Regions from separate parts of the Microbacterium sp. NPDC056044 genome, predicted to be linked through region 2. Evidence: predicted binding sites of a transcription regulator. Region 2 holds the regulator's gene; the other holds the start of a gene.
What was found. The regulator LexA, encoded in region 2, represses DNA repair genes until DNA is damaged. The targets are predictions, from matches to a motif close to TCGAACANNTGTTCGA.

Region 1: a site for LexA is predicted at 3,226-3,241, ahead of ACFC1I_RS06715 (DUF222 domain-containing protein). Genes of this name have one in related genera too.

What each region holds. Positions count from the first base shown of each region.
Region 1 is NZ_JBHJWZ010000002.1:358,946-365,082, forward strand. It holds gene ACFC1I_RS06700 (DUF1684 domain-containing protein) at 1-516, shown strand, start outside; gene ACFC1I_RS06705 (LLM class flavin-dependent oxidoreductase) at 513-1,598, shown strand; gene ACFC1I_RS06710 (FAD-binding oxidoreductase) at 1,714-3,084, opposite strand; gene ACFC1I_RS06715 (DUF222 domain-containing protein) at 3,252-4,553, shown strand; gene ACFC1I_RS06720 (VOC family protein) at 4,578-4,970, opposite strand; gene ACFC1I_RS06725 (PhzF family phenazine biosynthesis protein) at 5,017-5,862, opposite strand.
Region 2 is NZ_JBHJWZ010000004.1:612,509-618,645, forward strand. It holds gene ACFC1I_RS14720 (methylenetetrahydrofolate reductase) at 1-387, shown strand, start outside; gene metE (5-methyltetrahydropteroyltriglutamate--homocysteine S-methyltransferase) at 481-2,817, shown strand; gene ACFC1I_RS14730 (hypothetical protein) at 2,814-4,331, opposite strand; gene lexA (transcriptional repressor LexA) at 4,401-5,081, opposite strand; gene ACFC1I_RS14740 (LysM peptidoglycan-binding domain-containing protein) at 5,345-5,755, shown strand; gene ACFC1I_RS14745 (histidinol-phosphate transaminase) at 5,813-6,137, shown strand, end outside.

The DNA of each region.
Region 1 (6,137 bases), on a different contig from region 2:
ATCCTCCGCCCCCGTCGTGCCGACCACCCGTTCCTCGCGGAGTACTCGGGCACTCCGACCTACGTGCCCAATCCTCGCTGGCGGGTTGCGGCGCGCTTCCGCCCCTTCGAGGCGCCCGTGCCGACAGAGGTCGGCGCCGCCGTCGACGGGCTCACCCACGTCTACGACGCACCCGGCGTGCTCGAATTCTCGTGGCGCGGTGAGGAGTTCTCGCTCATCGCGTTCGAGGGCAAGACGCCGGGCGACCTGCTCGTGCTGTTCACGGATGCGACGAGCGGGGTCACCACGTACGCCGCGAATCGGTCGGTCGGCATCGAGGCCCCCGACGCCGACGGCTGGACCGCGATCGACTTCAACCGCGCCGTCAACCTCCCCTGCGCGTACACCGACTTCGCGACGTGCCCGCTGCCGCCGGCCGGCAACCGCCTGCCGGTCGGCATCGAGGCCGGCGAGAAGACGCCGCTCGCCCGCGTGATCTCGAACGCCGAACTCGTCGCACCGGGGGCGGCCGCATGAGGTTCCAGCTGCTCGACATCGTCCCCTACCGCGCCGATCCGATCACGGGCCACCAGGTCTCGCCCGCCGAGCGGTTGGCCGAGACGCTGCAGCAGGCGATCCGCGCGGAAGAGCTGGGATTGGATGCTGTGGCCATCGGTGAGCGCCATGCCGGGCACTTCATCTCCTCGTCGCCGACGGTGCTCCTGGGTGCGATCGCGGCCCGGACGCGCAGCATCCGTCTCAATTCCGGCGTGACCGTGCTCTCGGTGCTGGATCCGGTGCGCGTCGCCGAGGACTACGCGACCATCGACCAGCTGTCGGGAGGGCGCCTCGACATCACGATCGGCAAGGGCAACGAGGTCGCGCAGTTCCCGCTGTTCGGACTCGACATCGACGACCAGTGGGAGCTGCTCGCCGAGAAGTACGAGCTGCTGCGGACGCTCTGGCGCGAAGAGGACGTCACCTGGCCGGGCACGGAGTTCACCCGGGCGCTGTCGGGTGTGACGACACTGCCACGGCCGTACGCCGGGGCGCCGCGGGTGTGGCACGGGTCCGCGACGACGCTCTTCTCGGCCGGTCTTGCCGCGAAGTTCGGCGATCCGCTGTTCAGTGCCAACGCGATCCAGCCGCTCGAGAACTACGGCGTGCTCGTGGACCACTACCGCTCGGAGTTCGCGCGACACGGCCATGACCCCGCCGGCGCGCTCGTCGCCGCGGGCTCGGGGGCGCTCTTCATCGCCGACACCACGCAGGAGGCGATCGCGCAGTACGGTCCGGTGTACAACGCGATCGTCGCCGCCACCAACGTGCCCGGGAACAACACCCCGTTCCGTGACATCGAGCACGCCGTCGCCGAGGGTCCCGCCCTCGTCGGCACGCCGCAGCAGGTGATCGACAAGATCGCCCGGTTCCACGGCCGGCTCGGGCACGACCTGCAATCGATCAGCCTGCCGACGACGGTGCCGTTCCCGCAGCAGCTCGAGATCCTCGAGCGGTTCGCTGTCGAGGTCGCGCCGGTGCTCCGGCGGGAGTTCCCGACGGCGCTGTGGACGGATGCCGATCCCCTCGGACGGCGCGCGCCCGAGCTCGCCGCGGCCTGACCGCCCTCGCGCGGAGGTTGCGGGGGCGGTCGGTGCCGGCGTCGGCGTCGGCGTCGGCGTCGGCGTCGGCGTCGGCGTCGGCGTCGGCGTCGGCGTCGGCGTCGGCGTCGGCAGGCTACGGCGCGATGTTCTGGTTGAGGTGGAACATGTTGCCGGGGTCGTAGGCGCGCTTCACGGTGCGGAGCCTCCCGTAGTTGGCGCCGTAGTTGCTGGATGCCTTGGGCTGATCGTCCTGCGAGAGGAAGTTGACGTATCCACCGCCCAGTGCGAACGGCTCGATCGCCGCGTAGTAATCCCGCACCCACGCGGTGTTCGCGGTGTTCTCCGCCGGATCCGGCCACATGCCGGCGATCACCAGCGCGAAGTTCGCGTCGCGGTGGCCGAAGGCCGTGGCGTCGGCGGCGACATCGTGGCACGCGCCGTTGATCGGGTAGAAGTGGACTGTCGAGTTGACCGTGGGAACGAGCGGCCCGTGCTGCAGGTGCGCCGAGAGCGACTCGGGCGTGATGTCTTCGAGGAACGCGGCCTTCCAGTAGTGCTGGAGGCCGCGCGGCACGAGCCCGTCGAACAGGCTGTTCATGGCCGGGTAGGGCATCGGGCCCACCATCTCCGCGACGGGCTTGGCGACGTCACGGAACCCCTGGACGAACTTCGCGGCCTGTTCCGCCGGGCCGTCGATGCAGAAGGCCACCGCCACGAACGGCTCGCCGGCGCGATCTTCCGGGACGAACGGCAGCGGAGGCGCGATCTGGAACGCCGGGAACCCGCCGAACTCGCGAGGAGCTGTCCGGATGAACTCGGCGAAGTACGCCAGGATCGCCGGGCCGTCGGCGAGTTCGAAGAACATCGGGCCGCCGTAGATCTCGGAGACCGGGTGCAGCCCGAAGCGGAACTTCGTCACCACCCCGAAGTTGCCGCCACCGCCGCGGAGCGCCCAGAACAGGTCGGGCTCCTCGTCGGCACTCGCGGTGACGACTCTGCCGTCGGCGAGCACGACCTCCGCCGACAACAGGTTGTCGCAGGAGAACCCGTAGGCGCGGGCGAGGTAGCCGATGCCGCCGCCCAGCGTCAGCCCGCCGACCCCGGTCGTCGAGATGATCCCGCCGGTCGTGGCCAACCCGTATTGCGCCGCCGCCTCGTTGACCATCCCCCAGGTGGCGCCGCCGCCCACTTCGGCCGTCGAGGACCCCGGATCGACGGTCACCGCCGTGAGGTCCCCCAGATCCACCACGAGCGCGCCGTCGGCGGTACCGAATCCCGGCACGCTATGGCCGCCGCCGCGCACCGCGACACCGCTGCCGTCCTCGGCTGCGGCGCGCACGACGGCCGCGACATCCGCCGCGTCCTGGCACCGCACGACCGCGGAGGGTCTGCGGTCGATCATCGCGTTGTACACCGCCCGCGCCTCGTCGTACCCGTCGTCGCCTTCTTCGACGACGGAACCCTTCACGCTGCTCCGCAGCGAATCCATCACTTTCATGGACATGGTCGACCTTCCCATCGACACACACGGCCACAGCGCCCGCACGGTGCGTGCGGGCGTCGGCACCGGTTTGGTTCCGACGGTCCTCGCGTTTGAGGGGGCTGTCAAGACGGTCGGTACTCCGCTCCGAGCACCACGGGAATGTCGGAGATATGTTCTAATCTCGAGATATGTGCACGACGGATGCGCTCCACTGCGACGACGCGGCGACGATCGTCGGCGAGCTCGATCGGGTGCGGCGGGCACAGGCTGGCCTGGAGGCGGAGCGCACCCGGCTGCTCGACGCGCTGCGGCGGGTCAGCGAGGCGCACCAGCAGCAGATCCTGTCGTACGAGCCGGGGTCCGCAGCTGTTGAGAAGTCGGCGCGGGGCAAGGATCCGGTGGTGGATGCTGCGGACTGGGTCGCCCGCTCCACCCGCGCCGAAGTCGCCTGCGTGCTCCGCGTCACCGAACGCCAGGCCGCCGACCTGCTCCGCGAAGCCCGGGTGCTGTGCGCCGACCTGCCGGCGACCATGACCGCCCTCACCTCGGGCGAGATCTCGTACAAGCACGCCGCCGCGCTGGTGGAGGACGCGGAGATGTTCACCCCGCTGCACCGCGGCGCATTCGAGGACGCCGTCCTCGCCGGCCGGCTCGACGTCACCGCGCACCGGTTCGCACACCGTTCCCGGCGCATCCGGGAACACCTCGACCCCGAGACCATCCAGCAACGTGCCGACCGTGCCGTCCGCTCCCGGGATGTGACCGTGCAGCCCGCCCGCGACGGCATGGGCTGGCTCATGGTCTACGGCCCCATCATGCAGCTCCACCTCGCCCACACCCTGCTCACCGGCACCGCGAAAGACGAACACGACGCCGGCGACCCGCGCACGCTGGGGCAGCTGCGCTTCGACGCGCTCATCGACGCCCTGCTCCGCAACGACCGCCCCGTCGGCCTACCCGACAGCGCCGACCCCGGGAAATCGCTCCGCCCGGTTCACGTCGACGTCACCGTGACCGTGCCCGCGCTCACCCTGCTCGGTGAGAGCGACGAGCCCGCCGTGCTCGACGGGTACGGGCCCATCCCCCTCGATGTCGCGCTGACCCTCGCCGCCGGCGCCACCTCCTGGCGGCGCGTGCTCACCCACCCCATCACCGGCATCCGGCTCGTCTACGACCGCACCACCTACAAGACCCCCGCCGCGCTGCGCGCCTGGCTCGCCGACCGCGACGGCACCTGCCGGTTCCCCGGCTGCGACACCCCCGCCACCGGCTGCGAAACCGACCACAACCTCGCCTGGGCCGACGGCGGCTGCACCGACCACGACAACCTCGCCCACCTCTGCAAGAAGCACCACCGCCTCAAGCACCACACCCGGTGGACAGCCCGACTCGACGACGAGCTCCTCATCTGGACCAGCCCCACCGGTCACGAATACACCACCGGCACCCGGGAAGACCGCGCCCCCGCGCTCACACCGCTCAGAACCTGAGCGGTGGCATGATTGCCGGCGCTTTCAGGACTGATCCGCGACGACTTCGGCCTTGAAGCCGGCCGAGTTCTCCAGCCAGCCCGCGTAATGGCGTGGTCCGCCGGCGTGCGGGTAGCGATCCTGGTAGAGCGGGCGCCAGCCATACTGCTCGGCGTCGGCCATGACCGCGTCGACGTCATCGGTGGTGCCGCCCAGGAACGCGAGATGGTTCAGCCCGGGTCGCCGGCGATCGTGGGTCGACCCCACGAGATTCGGCGACGTCGTGAAAGTGAGATACGCGCCGCCCGCGGCCCACGTCTGCCCCTCGGACCATTCGCTCTCGAGCGAGAATCCCAGGCGTTCGAGGAGCCAGCCCCACTCGGCTCGCGCCTGCGGCAGATCAGCGATCCAGATCTCGACATGGTGGAAGCCCGGCATCCCGCCAGTCTTTCAGCGCCGGCGGCGGAACGTCGCGCGGCCGCCGTCAGCCGATGCGCGCAGCCGCTCCCGACACGACGATCCCGCCCGTCTCGGCGATGTCCACGGTGAGCTCGCTCGGCCGCCCCACGTGGCTTCCCTGGAGGATCACGACGCGCCCGGGCGTCTTCACCACATCGGTGGCGCGCAGGTACCCGCCGGTCGCGGCCGCCGCGGCCCCGGTGGCCGGGTCCTCGATGATCGGGCCGACCGGGAAGACGTTGCGCGCGTGCCATCGGCCGGCGCTTTCGGGCCAGAGCACGATCATGGTCGCGGGCCAGTCCCGCGCGTCGAGCACCGCACGCGCCCGTTCGGGATCGATCGTGAACCCGTCGAACACGTCTCGGTCGGCGAGAACGACGAGCGGGTGCCAGTTGCCGCCGAAGGCCTGCACGGGGCGGAAGTCCGGGTGCAGATCCTGCTCCGACAGTCCGATCGCGCCGAGCACATCAGCCAGCGCCTCGGCGGGCAGCGGGGCGATGTCGGGCTCAACGCTGGTGAACGACACCCGCCGCCCGTCAGCATCGGTCGCGATCACGATGTCGACGACACCGACCGGCGTCTCGAACGAGATCGCTCCGTCGCCGCCGGTCTCGGCGATCGCCGCCGCCGCCGCAACGGTGGCGTGCCCGCAGAACGGCACCTCTGCGAGCGGCGAGAAGTAGCGGATCTTCCGGCCGTCCCCGTTACGAGCCGCGTTCACGAACGCCGTCTCGGCGTACCCGAGGTCTGCGGCGATGCCGAGCATCGCAGCATCCGTCAGTCCCTCGGCATCGAGGACGACACCCGCGGGATTCCCGCCCGCGGGGTCGGAGGAGAACGCCGTCCATCGCTGAATGTCGATCGAGCCCATCCGGTCACGATAGGTCCTCACGCCCGCGCTCGACCGCCAGCCAGCGTTCGATTCCTGCCGGTCGTGCACAGCCGGACCTCTTGACGGCACGGCCTGGCGGGTCTAGCTTGTTCGGCGTTCGGACCCATAAGTGAGGTTTCGGCATGCCCGCAGCACTGATCGTGACGTCCGCATTCGCGGACGAGCGTTTCGGCGCGCCCATGAGCGGAACCATCGTCACCGCCGTGCCGGTGACGATGGTCGTCAGAAACTCGTAGGCGCCGCGGGGGAGAACT
Region 2 (6,137 bases):
GGCGCGACGCTCGCCATCACGCAGCTGTTCTTCCACGCCGGCGACTACCTCGCCTTCGTGCAGCGATCCCGCGAGGCGGGCGTCACGATCCCGATCCTCCCCGGCATCATGCCGATCACCTCGCCCACGCGACTGCGCCGCGTGCTCGAACTGACGGGGGAGCAGCTGCCCGCCGAGCTCGCCATCGCGCTCGACATCGAGCCGACCGCCGAGGGCCAGCGCGAAGTGGGCGTCGCGCACGCTGCGCGCCTCGTCCGTGAGGTCGTGGACGGCGGCGCCCCCGGCGTCCACCTGTACGCCTTCAACCACCACGACACCGTCCTGGACGTGCTGCGTGAAGCCGGGGTGCACGCCCCGGCGACACGAATGCCCGACGCCGTCCGCTGACCCGGGCGCCGCGATCCGCCGGATGGCCGGCGGGTCTCTTCGGCGACCCCGAAAACCCCACTCCGAGATGCACGAAGCGAAAGAGAGAGCACGATGACCGAACCTCGCAGCACCTTCCCCCACGGCACGATCCTGGGCTATCCCCGGATCGGACGCCGCCGCGAGCTCAAGCGCGCGGTCGAGGCGTACTGGGCCGGCACGACCGACGCCGAGGCACTGGAGCAGACGGCGGCCGGGCTCCGCCGCGCGACGCGCGAGCGGCTCGCCGAGCTGGGCCTGGGGCGCGACGACTCGTCGATCCCCGAGTCGTTCTCGTTCTACGACCAGGTGCACGACGCGGCCGTCACCGTCGGGGCGCTGCCCGAGCGGTTCGCGGCGCGGCGCGATGCCGACGGCGGGATCGGCCTCGACGCGTACTTCACCGCCGCGCGCGGCGCCGGCGAGGACGCCCCGCTCGAGATGACCAAGTGGTTCGACACGAACTACCACTACCTCGTGCCCGAGATCGGCCCCGAGACGGTCTTCGCGCTCTCGAGCGACCGGTTCGCCCGCCAGGTCGCCGAGGCGAAGGCCGACGGCTTCACCGTGCGCCCCGTCGTCGTGGGCCCGGTCACGCTCCTCGCTCTCGCGAAGGCGACGGATGCTGCGCCCGCAGGCTTCGACCCGCTCAGCCGGCTCGACGACCTGCTGCCGGTGTACGCCGAACTGCTGTCGGCCCTGCGCGCCGCGGGTGCCGAGTGGGTGCAGCTGGACGAGCCCGCGCTCGTGAGCGAGAGCCTTCCGGCCGACCCGGCGGCGCTGGCGGATGCTGCGGCTCGCGCCTACACCGCGCTCGGGGTTCGCGGTGACCGGCCCGCGATCCTCGTCGCGGCCGGCTACGCGCAGCTGTCGCCCGAGGCCTGGACGGCGCTCGCCGCGGCGCCGATCGAGGCCATCGCCATCGACCTCACGCGCGGTGCGGTGCCCGAGGCCGTGCCGGGCCTCGACCGCAAGACGCTCGTCGGCGGCGTGATCGACGGACGCAACGTGTGGCGCGGCGACCTCGACGCCGCGTTCACGCGCCTCGAGGCCCTGAACGACCTCGGCGCGTCCGAGATCAGCGCGGGCACCTCGACCTCTCTCCAGCACGTGCCGCACGACGTCGCCGACGAGTCCGCGCTCGACCCGCGGCTCGCGTCGTGGCTCGCGTTCGCCGACCAGAAGGTCGCGCAGGTGGTGACGCTCGCGGCGGGTCTGGTCGACGGGCGGGCTGCCATCGCCGAGCCGCTGGCCGCAGCATCCGCCGCCCTCAGCGATCGCCTGGGCGCACCCGGCGTCCGCGACGGCGCGGTGCGCGAACGGGCCACGGTGTTGAGCGCCGACGACTTCGCGCGCGGTGACTACGACGCCCGCGTCGCCGCGCAGGACGTGGAGCTCGCGCTGCCCGTGCTGCCGACGACCACGATCGGGTCGTTCCCGCAGACCGGCGACATCCGCCGTGCCCGCGCCCGTCACGGCCGCGGTGAGATCGGCGCCGACGAGTACGAGCGGTTCCTCCGGGACGAGATCGCGCGCGTCGTGACCCTCCAGGAGGACATCGGGCTCGACGTCCTCGTGCACGGCGAGGCCGAGCGCAACGACATGGTGCAGTACTTCGCCGAGAACCTCGACGGCTTCGCGGTGACCGAGAACGGCTGGGTGCAGTCCTACGGCTCGCGAGCGACGCGTCCGTCGATCCTGTGGGGCGACGTCTCGCGGCCCGAGGCGATCACCGTCGCGTGGTCGGCGTTCGCGCAGTCGCTCACCGACAAGCCCATGAAGGGGATGCTGACAGGCCCCGTGACGATCCTGGCGTGGTCGTTCGTGCGCGACGACCAGCCGCTCGGCGAGACGGCGAACCAGGTCGCGCTGGCGCTGCGCGACGAGATCGCCGACCTCGAGGGCGCGGGCATCCGTGTGATCCAGGTCGACGAGCCCGCGCTGCGCGAGCTGCTTCCGCTCAAGGCGGCGGACCAGCCCGCCTACCTCGAGTGGTCGGTCGGCTCGTTCCGCCTGGCGACCGCGGGCGCGGCGCCCGCGACGCAGGTGCACACGCACCTCTGCTACTCGGAGTTCGACGTCGTGATCGACGCGATCGCGGCGCTCGATGCCGACGTCACCTCGATCGAGGCCGCCCGCAGCCGCGGCGAGGTGATCGGCGACATCCGGGCGTCCGGCTTCGCCGCCGGCGTCGGCCCGGGCGTCTACGACATCCACTCGCCGCGCGTGCCGTCGGTCGACGAGATCACCGACCTGCTCGACCGCGCGGTCGGCGAGCTCGCCCTCCGACGCGTCTGGGTCAACCCGGACTGCGGGCTCAAGACCCGCGGGTACGACGAGACGGTCGCCTCGCTGAAGAACCTCGTCGAGGCGACCGAACTCGTGCGCGAGCGCGTGGCGCTCGCCCGCTAAGCGCGGGGCTTCTTGGTGGATGCCTCGGCCGGCGCGGACGCGTCGGTCGAGGCATCCGTCATCTCGGGGATGACCTCTGTGTCGTTCTCGTCTTCGACGACCACCGTGTCGGCCTCGATGACGAGGGTGTCGGCAGTGCCGTCGGGGTCGGCGTCCTCGGCGGCGACCGTCTCCGCGACCACGACCTCGTCGGGGCGGATCTGCAGCAGCTCGAGGATCCAGGTGACGACGAGAGCGACGATGAGCACCAGGAAGACGTCGCCCGCCGACAGCGGCCGCAGCGCGAACAGCCAGATGACGGCGATCACGATGATGAGCGTGCGCACCAGGGTGCGGTAGCGGTAGAGCCACGCGCCGAAACGGCCGGTGCCGAAGCCGTGGCTCGACAGCTGGCGTCGCGCCGACGCGTTGAGGCTGGCGATGGCCTGGCGTGAGCGCACGGCCGGTGTCCAGCGTCCGGCGAACCAGCCCAGGATCGCGATGACGACGCCCAGCAGCACGGCGATGGCCGCGGTCTGCTGCATCGCGCCGACGAGGCTCTGGTAGACCACGTCGAGAGCGGTGGCGGAGAGCCCGAGCTGCACGGCCGTCTGGCCGATGACCGGGTAGCCGATCGCGAACGCCAGCGCCAGGGCGCCGCCGCCGAGCGCGAAGCCGATGCCCGAGCCGAGCACCGCCGTGCTGCGACGGCGCGCGATGAGGATGCCGAGGACGAAGAGCCCGATCGTGATGATCGGCAGCCACCAGCCGAGCGCGGTGGCGAGCGCGTACGTCGTCCGGATCGTCACGAGGGTGTCGCCGGTGCCGATGATGATGACCTTGTCGACGGCGGGGATCAGCTGGGCGATGCCCACGCCGCGGTCGATGAGGTTCTGCTTGACCCGCTCGACGATCGCGCCGAGCTGGATGCCGAGGCCCTCATCGTTCATGACGACGATGCCGCCGCCGTCGGAGGTCGCCGCGGCCGTCAGGGCGCGGTGGGCCGCGCGGGTGGTCGCCGTCCAGGTGTCGGCGAAGGCGTCGGATTCGACGACTCGCGTCACGGTCTGCGTCAGGAGGTTCTGGAGGCCCTCCGCCGCGGGGGCCTGAAGCAGCTTGAGAGCCTGCGAGGCACGCGGCGGCAGGCCGAGCTGATCGATGCCGTCGAAGACGTTCGCCGTCAGCTCTTCGAAGTCGACCTGCGCCTGGACCGCCTCGACCGTCTCGTCGATGATCATCTGCTGCACGGCGGGGTCGTCGGCGAGCGGGGCGAGGGTCTGCACGAATGCGGACTCGTCCACGAGCTCGAGCCGCGCCCACGCGGTGACGATCGAGATCGGCACGAGGATCGACGCGATCACGATGCACAGCGCGGAGAAGAACGCGCGCCATCCGCTGCCGGCCGGACGATTCGCCGCCCTGCCGGTGGGCGGCGCGGGAGCGGCGCCCGCTTTGAGGAGGGCGTTCTCGGCCTCGAGCGCGTCCAGGCGGGCCTGGAGGTCGGGAACGTCTGGCGAAGGCGTCACGGCGGTCATTCCACCCTTATAGCGCGTGGCGAGTACCGCCCACCACCTCTGTGCTCGCGCGATTCGTACGAAATGGCGTCAGACCGCGCGCAGCACCGCGACGACCTTGCCGAGCACGGTGGCGTCGTCGCCCAGGATCGGCTCGAACGCCGAGTTGCGGGGGAGCAGCCAGGTGTGACCGTCGCGCTGGCGGAACGTCTTCACGGTCGCCTCGCCGTCGAGCATCGCCGCGACGATGTCGCCGTTGTCGGCCGTGGCCTGCGACCGCACGACGACCCAGTCGCCGTCGCAGATCGCGGCGTCGATCATCGACTCGCCCGAGACCTTGAGCATGAACAGGTCGCCCTTGCCGACGAGCTGACGGGGGAGGGGGAAGATCTCCTCAACCTGCTGCTCGGCGGTGATCGGCACACCGGCGGCGATGCGGCCGACGAGCGGCACGAGCGCCGCGTCGCCGACCGACGGCGCGGCGTCGGCGGGGCTCTCGGTGGCGGTGCCGGGCAGATCGATGAGCACTTCCATCGCGCGGGTCTTGCCCGCGTCGCGACGGAGGTAGCCGCTCAGCTCGAGCTGGTTGAGCTGGTGCGTGACGCTCGACAGCGACTTGAGCCCGACCGCGTCGCCGATCTCGCGCATGCTCGGCGGGTAGCCGTGACGGGCGATCGAGCGCTGGATCACTTCGAGGATCGCGAGCTGCTTGTCGCTCAGGCTCTTGCGCCGGCGGGTCTGGGGCTTCTCGCGCCCGGCCGCGTCGCTCATCTTCCGGCTCCGTCCTGCGCCCGGCCGCCGAGCGCTGTTTCTTCGAATGTCGGAGGCCCGTGGTGGGGTTCTCGTATCGAAACCGTATCCGGATCGCAGGCGATGAGGTGGGAACCTCGCCGCGTGTCGCGTTCGAGAGATCGACGCCCGGATCCGGTATTGACATCCTACAGACTCGAAGATAGCTTCGGAAGAGAGGTTCGCATTATCCACTCCCGGCCGAGTGGAGAATGCGAATCTCCCCCCATCAGGAGGAGACGAGCATGACCGCGATCGACTTCACGACGTCCGTCCCGTCGCCGGCACGCGCCGCCGGCGCCGCAGCCCAGCGCGCCACGCGCGCGGTGGCCGGGCGAACCACGCGTCTGCGTCTGACAGTGCGCGGCCGCCGCGTCCTCGCCGTCCTGGCGGCGCTGCCTGCCGTCATCGCCCTGAGCGCGGCGATGCTGGGCGGCGGTGCCGCTCTCGCTTCTCGCGACGCCGGCGCGCCTGCAGGCTCCTTCACCACGGTCACGGTGGCGCCCGGGGAGTCTCTGTGGACGATCGCGGAAGAGGTCGCGCCCGAGCGCGACCCGCGTGACGTCGTCGACGAGCTCGTGCGACTCAACGCGCTCGACACCGTCCTGGTGCAGGCAGGGCAGCGCCTCGCGATCCCAGCGTCGTACGAGCGCTGATCCCGGGTGCGCCGCGCAGCGTCACGCGGCGCGAGGCCCACGACGCCCGGGCCTACCATGGGATGGGTGAGTGCACGTCTCGAAGACCTCCCCCTCCGCGCCGATCTCCGGGGGCTGAAGCCGTACGGCGCCCCGCAGGCGCCGCTGCCCGTGGCCCTCAACGTCAACGAGAACACGCATCCGGTTCCGTCCGAGGTCGCCGACGACATCCTCGACTCGATCGCACTCGCCCTGCGCGACGTGAACCGGTACCCCGACCGGGAGTTCACCGCGCTGCGCGAGGGGTTCGCCGACTACCTCGGCCACGGCCTCACCCGTGACCAGATCTGGGCGGCGAACGGATCGAACGAGGTGCTGCAGCACATCCTCCAGGCCTTCGCGG